Humidesulfovibrio mexicanus: one gene and its partner. The protein of the gene in region 1 interacts with the protein of each later gene in a pairwise test. Links are inferred from orthologs where the notes say so. Each region holds a gene or a part of one and is shown on either strand. Other genes may lie near its edges.

Region 1 (4,229 bases):
GCGTGGAGACCGGCGCCCGCTTGACCCGCGTGCGCATGTGGACCCCGGAAGGCGGACTTGTGTGGCGGCAGGCCTCGCAATGCACATTCGGCTACCGCCGCTTCGACGCCGGTGTCGGCAAGGGTTTCAGCCTCATCTGGGAGGCGGAGTTCGCCCTCACCAACGACGACCCCGTCGCCGTGCGCGAGCGCATGGAGCAGGCCTACGCGAAAAAGCGCGCCTCCCAGCCTGTAACGGCCAAAAGCGCGGGGTGTGTGTTCAAGAATCCTGAATGCGACAGCGCGGGCAGACTGCTGGAGCAGGCCGGAATGCGGGGCAAGCGCCTGGGCGGGATGGCGTTTTCTGAAAAACACGCGAATTTCCTGGTAAACCTTGGCGAAGGCACCCCGGCCCAGGCTTTGGAGCTTCTCGACATGGGCCAGCGCGCCGTTCGGCTGCGCTCCGGCGTCACGCTTGAAATGGAAGTGGTGGTGCTCAAATGAACCTGCGGCCAAGCGGAATGCTGCGGCGCACCCAGCCCGCGCGCAAGGCGCCCGTGCGCGTCAACCGAACCCGTCGGGACGACAGGCCAAGGCTGCCCATCAACCCTGGCGGAGCGGTGAAGGGCATCATGTTCTTCCTGGTCTCGGCCCTGATTCTCGGCGTGCTCGGCACCGGCCTTATCTACGTCTACCGGGTGACCACCACCACCCCGGCCCTGGGGCTTACGGAAATCGGCGTTTCCGGAAACCTTCGGCTCACCTACGGCCAGGTGCTGGAGATCGCCGGACTGCGCCTGGGACAGAACAGCCTGGGCGTCAACGTTTCCAGGGTGGAGGCGGCACTGTCGCAAAACCCCTGGGTGGAATTCGTCACCGTGCGCCGCGAGCTGCCGGACAAGCTTTTCATCACCCTGGTGGAGCGCCACCCCTCCTTCTGGGTGCGGCAGGACGGCCAGCTCTACTTCGCCGACGCCAAGGGCGAGATCATCACCCAGCTCTCTCCGGGCGATTCGGCTTCGCTTCCCCTGCTGGAAGTGGCCCCCGGCCTGGGGGACAGGCGCGAGGAAGTCTCGGCCATGGTGGCGCGCATGAACCGCCAGGCCCTGCCCTTCGCCCTGGGGCAAATGGCCTGGGTCAAGTTCAGCGAGGCCGGACAGGTGGAGCTGTACCTCGACGCGCTGCGCATCCGTGTGCGCGCGGAGCTGACCGACTGGCAGACCCATTTTGACCGCATTGAAACCGTGTGGCGCGACCTGAAGCTGCGCGGCGAAACCGGGCGCGTGGCGGCCATAGAGGCCAGCGGCGGCAAAATTTCCGTTGAAATGAGGCAGAAGCCCGGAGCTTCCTGACGGGGAAGAATAGGGAAGCGCCGGATATCGGCGAGTCAACCAAGGGAGGAAAACATGGCCAAGAGCGACATCATCGTCGGCCTGGACATCGGCACCACGAAGATTTGCGCCGTGGTGGGCGAGGCCAAGGAAGACGGACTGGTGGACATCATCGGCGTCGGCACAAGCCCGTCCACAGGGCTTCGGCGCGGCGTGGTGGTGAACATCGAGCAGACAGTGCAATCCATCAAGAAGGCCTTGGAGGAGGCCGAGCTGATGGCCGGTTGCGAGATCCACTCGGTCTACGCCGGCATCGCCGGCAGCCACATCAAGGGCTTCAACAGCCACGGGGTCATCGCCGTCAAGGGCGGCGAGGTCACCCAGAAGGACGTGGACCGCGTCATCGAAGCGGCCAAGGCCGTGGCCATTCCGCTGGACCGCGAGGTCATCCACACCCTGCCGCAGGAGTTCATCGTGGACGACCAGCGCGGCATCGCCGACCCGCTGGGCATGGCGGGCGTGCGGCTGGAGGTCAAGGTCCACATCGTCACCGGCGCGGTCACCAGCGCGCAGAACATCGTGCGCTCCTGCCACCGCAGCGGGCTCGATGTGGCCGACATCGTGCTCGAGTCCCTGGCCTCCAGCAAGTCCGTGCTCTCCGACGAGGAGCGCGAGATCGGCGTGTGCCTTGTGGACCTGGGCGGCGGCACCACGGACATCGCCATCTTCTCCAAGGACTCCATCAAGCACACGGCGGTGCTGGCCCTTGGCGGCAACAACCTGACCAACGACATCGCCTTCGGCCTGCGCACGCCCATGACCAGCGCGGAAAAGATCAAGATCGAGCACGGCTGCGCCCTGGCCGAGATGGTCAAGGTGGACGAGGGCATCGAGGTGCCCAGCGTGGGCGGCCGCGACTCCCGCGCCATGAGCAAACGCGTGCTGGCGGAGATTTGCGAGCCCCGGTGCGAGGAGATTCTGGCCCTGGTGGACCAGGAACTCATCAAGAGCGGCTTCAAGAATCAGATCGCCGCGGGCGTGGTCTTGACCGGCGGCACCTCGCTCATCGCGGGGATGCAGGACCTGGCCGAGCAAGTCTTCGATCTGCCGGTGCGCATCGGCTACCCCGAGTACGTGGGCGGCCTCTACGACATGGTGAACAACCCCAAGTACGCCACGGCGGTGGGCCTTCTGCTCTACGGAGCCGAGAAGCGCCAGGTGCCGAACTCCGGCGGGGGGGACTTCCGGATCCGCGAGGACAACGTCTTCAACCGGATCCTGGGACGCATGAAGAAGTGGTTCGTCGACATCGCCTAAGAGGCGTTTCGATCAAGGGGAAGTTTCACGTACTGTAGCCAAAGAGCTTTTGGGAGGAGGAACCCATGGCACATTTCGAGATCGAGAACGACATGAGCGCAAAAATCAAAGTCATCGGCTGCGGCGGCGGCGGCGGCAACGCCATCAACAACATGATCCAGTCGCGCCTGTCCGGCGTCAGCTTCATCGCGGCCAACACCGATGCCCAGGATATCGAGAAGTCCCTGGCCGACCACACCATCCAGCTGGGCGGCAAGCTCACCAAGGGCCTTGGCGCCGGGGCGAATCCCGAGGTCGGCCGCAACGCCGCCCTTGAGAGCATCGACCAGGTGCGCGAGCTGGTGCAGAACACCGACATGGTGTTCATCACCGCGGGCATGGGCGGCGGCACCGGCACCGGCGCGGCGCCGGTCATCGCCCAGGCCGCCAAGGAGGCCGGGGCCCTCACCGTGGCCGTGGTCACCAAGCCCTTCTACTTCGAGGGCCGCCGCCGTATGCAGCAGGCCGACAAGGGCATCGCCGAGTTGCGGCAGGTGGTGGACTCCATCATCACCATCCCCAACGACCGCCTGCTGCAGATGGCCGCCAAAAAGGCCGGCTTCGGCACCATGCTGAAAAAGGCCGACGAAGTGCTGTATTACGCGGTCAAAGGCATCGCGGACCTCATCACCGTGCACGGCCTCATCAACCTGGACTTCGCGGACGTGAAGGCCATCATGACCAACTCCGGCCTGGCCCTCATGGGCACGGGCATCGCCTCCGGCGAAAACCGCGCCCGCGAGGCCGCGCTCAAGGCCATCACCAGCCCGCTTCTGGAGGATGTCTCCATCGCCGGGGCGCGCGGGGTGCTGTTCAACATCACCGCCAGCGAGGACATGAGCACCGACGAAATCCAGGAGGTCTCCGACCTCATCGCCAAGGAAGCCCACGAGGACGCCAACATCGTCTTCGGCGTGGTGGCCGACCCCGACGCCGGCGACGAACTCTGCGTCACCGTCATCGCCACCAGCATCGACCAGCGCGAGGCCGCGCCCAAGCCGGAGAAGGAGACCAAGCCGCTCTTGAACCCGGTTCCCGTCGCCCCCAAGCAGGGCCTGCGCCGCACCGGCACCATCGCCTCGGTCATCGCCAACTCCAACCGCGATCTGCCCGCCTTCGTGCGCGCCAACGCGGTCAAGACGGGCGACGGACGGCAAGCTTACGCCTCCATGCGCGCCATGGGCGCGGGCGAAGAGGAATTCCTCTTCGAGGATGAGGCCCTGGACACCCCGGCCTTCATCCGCCGCAACGCGGATTAGACCGTGGGCAGGCGCCCTTCCGGGGCGGAGCGGCGGCGCGAGCAGTCACGCGGTCGCCCACCCCGGCCCGGACAGGCCCCGGCCCAAACGCCGGACCTCGGCGGCCGCCTTCCCGTGGCGCTTCTGGTCCCCGGCGACGAGGGCATGGGTCTCTCGGCCCTGGGATGGCAGGTGGTGCATCGCCTGCTGTCCCAGGAGCCCGGGCTGGCCGTGGAACGCTTCTTCCTCGGCAAGGGCTTTAACGCGCCTGCCGCGCATGACAGCGGCAGGGATCTGACACTCTTCCCCTTGATGGCGGCGAGCGT
Region 2 (3,306 bases), on another replicon or contig:
GTGACGGCGGGCCGTTGCCAGCGCAGGCTTATGGCCATGCCCGGAGCGAAAAAGTCCACCCCTGGGACCAGCGCCTGTCCCCATATGCCGCAGACGGTAAAAAGCGTCCACCACAGCGCGGCGAGCATGGGGCTACTCCCAAAGGGCGCGGGTGTCTTCCGGCTGCGCCGCGCGCTTGAGCAGCAACACCTCTTCCAAACGGGCGCTGTCGGTCATGGGCTCCGCGCGCACTTCCATGAACAGGGTGGCCTCCTCGCGCTTCACGCTGGTGACGCGCGCCACGGGCAGGCCCTTGGGGTACACCCCGTCCATGCCCGATGTGACCAGGATTTCGCCCTGCTCGATGGTTGAGGTGAGCCCCACGTACTTGACCACGAGCTTCTCGCCCTCGCCCATGCCATACACCACGCCCGCGGCGCGGTTGTCGCGCCCCACAACGGCGATGCGGCTGGAGGGGTCCGTCAAAAGCAGCACGGTGGAGGCCGTGAGTCCCGCGCGGTAGATGCGGCCCACCACGCCCTCGGGCGAGAGCACGGGGGTGTCCTCCACAGCGCCGGACAGCTTGCCCCGGTCCACCAGAATGGTTTCGAGGATCGCGGTGGGGCCCACGCGCTGCGCAATGACCCGCGCCCCCTCGCGCCGCCAGTCGGGCGGCTCGGGGAAGGCCAGCAGGCGCTCCACCCGGGCCGTGGCCTCGGCGCGCTCGCGCAGGGTCATGTTCTCCAGGCGCAGGGCCTTCACCTCGGCCTCAAGGGCCTCGTTCTGCTGCTTCAGCCCCACCAGGTCCACGTAGCGGTCCACGAATCCGTCCGCCACCGAGCCCGCCCACCGGCCCGGACGCAACACCGTCCCCACGCTGTCCAGCCCGGAATAGGTGCTCAGACGCGTCAGGTGGCCGGAGCGCAGGTTCCAGGTGTAGAGGCTCAGGTAGACGAAGAGCCCGGCGACGAGGAAGATGGCGATCTTTTTCAGATTCACGCTAGTCCGTGGTCACTTCCCTGTACAGGTCGATGCATTCAAGCGCCTTGCCCGAGCCGAGCACCACGGCGGTGAGCGGATCGTCCACCACGGTGATGGGCAGCTGGGTCTCGTGCTGGAGGAGCTTGTCCAGGCCTTTGAGAAGCGCGCCGCCGCCGGTGAGCACGATGCCCCGGTCCACGATGTCGGCCGCGAGTTCGGGCGGGGTCTGTTCGAGCGCGATGCGCACTCCCTGCACGATGCCTTCCACCTGCTCGCTGATGGCCCCGCGCACTTCCTCCGCCGTGATGACGCGGTTCTGCGGGATGCCGGTGACCAGGTCGCGGCCGCGCACCTCCATCTCGCCCGCGCCCTCAACCGGGTACGCGCTGCCGATGGTCATTTTGATTTCTTCCGCGGTGCTTTCGCCGATGAGCATGTTGTACTTGCGCTTCACGTGCTGCATGATGGCCTCGTCCATCTTGTCGCCGCCGATGCGCACGCTCTTGGCGTACACGATGCCGGAAAGCGAGATGACGGCGATTTCCGTGGTGCCGCCGCCGATGTCCACCACCATGTTGGCCGTGGCTTCGGTGATGGGCAGGTTGGCGCCGATGGCCGCGGCCATGGGCTCCTCGATGAGGTACACCTCGCGCGCGCCGGCGCTCTGGGCGCTTTCCTTCACGGCGCGCTTCTCCACCTGGGTTATGCCCGTGGGCACGCAGATCATGATGCGGGGGCGCACCAGACGGCGGGAGTTGTTCACCTTGGAGATGAAGTGGCGCAGCATGGCCTCGGTGACCTCGAAGTCGGCGATGACGCCGTCCTTCATGGGGCGTATGGCCACGATGTTGCCGGGCGTGCGGCCCAGCATCTTTTTGGCCTCGGTGCCCACGGCCAGCACCACCTTGCCGCCGCGGCTGTCGCGCTTCACGGCCACCACGGAAGGCTCGGAGAGCATGACGCCCGCGCCCTTCACGTAGACCAGCGTGTTGGCCGTGCCCAGGTCGATGGCCAGGTCCGTGGAAAGGTATTCGAAGAATTTGTCAAACAACTTGACCATATGACCCCCGGTTCTTGAAATATTGCTTCACCGCACGTACCCTTGACGGGCGGCGTGTATCAACGCATCAGCCGTGGAACAGCCACCCGTACCAAAAGAAATCTTGGCAGGCAATACATGAGCACGCGCCCCTCCCCGGACCCTGGGCATTTCCCGCCGCTGAACACGCCGCTTTGGTTCGCCGCATCGGCGTACTACCGGCGGCGGCTGGGCGCGCGCGCGCGCAAGGTGCCCCTGGACGCCGGGCTTTCCTGCCCCAATCGCGATGGAACCATTTCCCGCGCCGGGTGCAGCTTTTGCAATCCCGCAGGCTCCGGAACCGGCCTTTTCGCCCAGGGGGTCGGCCTGGCGGAGCAGTGGGAGCGGTTCGCGCCGCGCCTGCTTTCCCGCCAGCCGGGTGTGCGGCTTCTGGGCTATTTGCAGGCCTACACCAACACCCACGCCGCGCCCGAGCGCCTGCGGGCGATTATGGCCGAGGCGGTCGCCTTGCCAGGCCTTGCCGGACTTTGCCTGGGCACCCGGCCGGACTGCCTGGATATTGGCGCGGGGGAGGAGCGCCTGGACATCCTGGCCGAGGCGCTGCGCCTGCTGCCCGCAACCGGCGGCGAGCCGTTTCTGCAGCTGGACCTGGGCCTGCAATCCGCCGACGATGCCGTGCTGTTGCGCGCCAACCGGGGCCACGGGGCGGAGGCCTTCGCCCTGGCGGCGCGCGCCGCGGCCGCGCGCGGGCTGGAGGTGTGCGCGCACCTGCTGCATGGCCTGCCCAGTGCGGCCGCGGACGATTTGGAGCGCTCGGTGGCCTTTGTGAACGCCCTGCCCGTGGCGGCGGTGAAGTTCCACAACCTGCTGGTGTGCCGGGGCGCGCCCCTTGCGCGGGCTTGGCGCGCCGGAGCATTTCGCCCGCCGGAACGGGGAGCGTACCTGGAGGCGCTCATTCGGGCTTTGGAACTGCTGCGGCCGGACATCCGCGTGGAGCGGGTCTTCGCCGATCCCGCGCCGGGCGAGCTGCTGGCCCCGGATTGGGCGCAGGACAAGGCCGCGAATCTTGATCTGCTGCGCCGGGAGCTTGTGCGGCGCGACACCTGGCAGGGCCGGGCGCAATGCCCGCACGCCCGGCCGGACTGGACCTGAACCCGCAAGGAGGAGCCATGGCCCAAGGGAAGCGCATTGAGGACGGCCGGGTGGAGCGCGTGGCCGCTTCGCCGCTGGGATTGGATATCCTCTGGGGCACAGGGGAGCGCGCCGGGCGCATCGTGGCGCTGCGCCTGGAGAGGGCGCAGGCCTCC

The links. Proteins that work in one complex are often made in the same cells at the same time.
Region 2: the proteins of ftsA (region 1) and CHB73_RS14620 interact in binary tests that used the Escherichia coli proteins (3 or more experiments, as listed by UniProt). The link is inferred for Humidesulfovibrio mexicanus from one-to-one orthologs.

Annotation. Positions count from the first base shown.
Region 1 is NZ_FZOC01000002.1:72,416-76,644, reverse strand. The notes cover bases 521-3,505. They hold ftsA (cell division protein FtsA), read left to right. Parts: upstream 521-1,384; coding sequence 1,385-2,626; downstream 2,627-3,505. Other genes in these bases: ftsZ (cell division protein FtsZ), read left to right, coding at 2,692-3,505; CHB73_RS04130 (cell division protein FtsQ/DivIB), read left to right, coding at 521-1,330. Also shown: murB (UDP-N-acetylmuramate dehydrogenase), read left to right, coding at 1-482; more of CHB73_RS04130, read left to right, coding at 479-520; more of ftsZ, read left to right, coding at 3,506-3,924; CHB73_RS04115 (radical SAM protein), read left to right, coding at 4,039-4,229. UniProt on the Escherichia coli protein: Essential cell division protein that assists in the assembly of the Z ring. May serve as the principal membrane anchor for the Z ring.
Region 2 is NZ_FZOC01000008.1:83,149-86,454, forward strand. The notes cover bases 1-2,979. They hold CHB73_RS14620 (rod shape-determining protein), read right to left. Parts: upstream 2,021-2,979; coding sequence 980-2,020; downstream 1-979. Other genes in these bases: CHB73_RS14610 (hypothetical protein), read right to left, coding at 1-128; mreC (rod shape-determining protein MreC), read right to left, coding at 133-978; CHB73_RS14625 (TIGR01212 family radical SAM protein), read left to right, coding at 2,138-2,979. In the rest of the region: more of CHB73_RS14625, read left to right, coding at 2,980-3,151; CHB73_RS14630 (methylated-DNA--[protein]-cysteine S-methyltransferase), read left to right, coding at 3,169-3,306. UniProt on the Escherichia coli protein: Forms membrane-associated dynamic filaments that are essential for cell shape determination. Acts by regulating cell wall synthesis and cell elongation, and thus cell shape.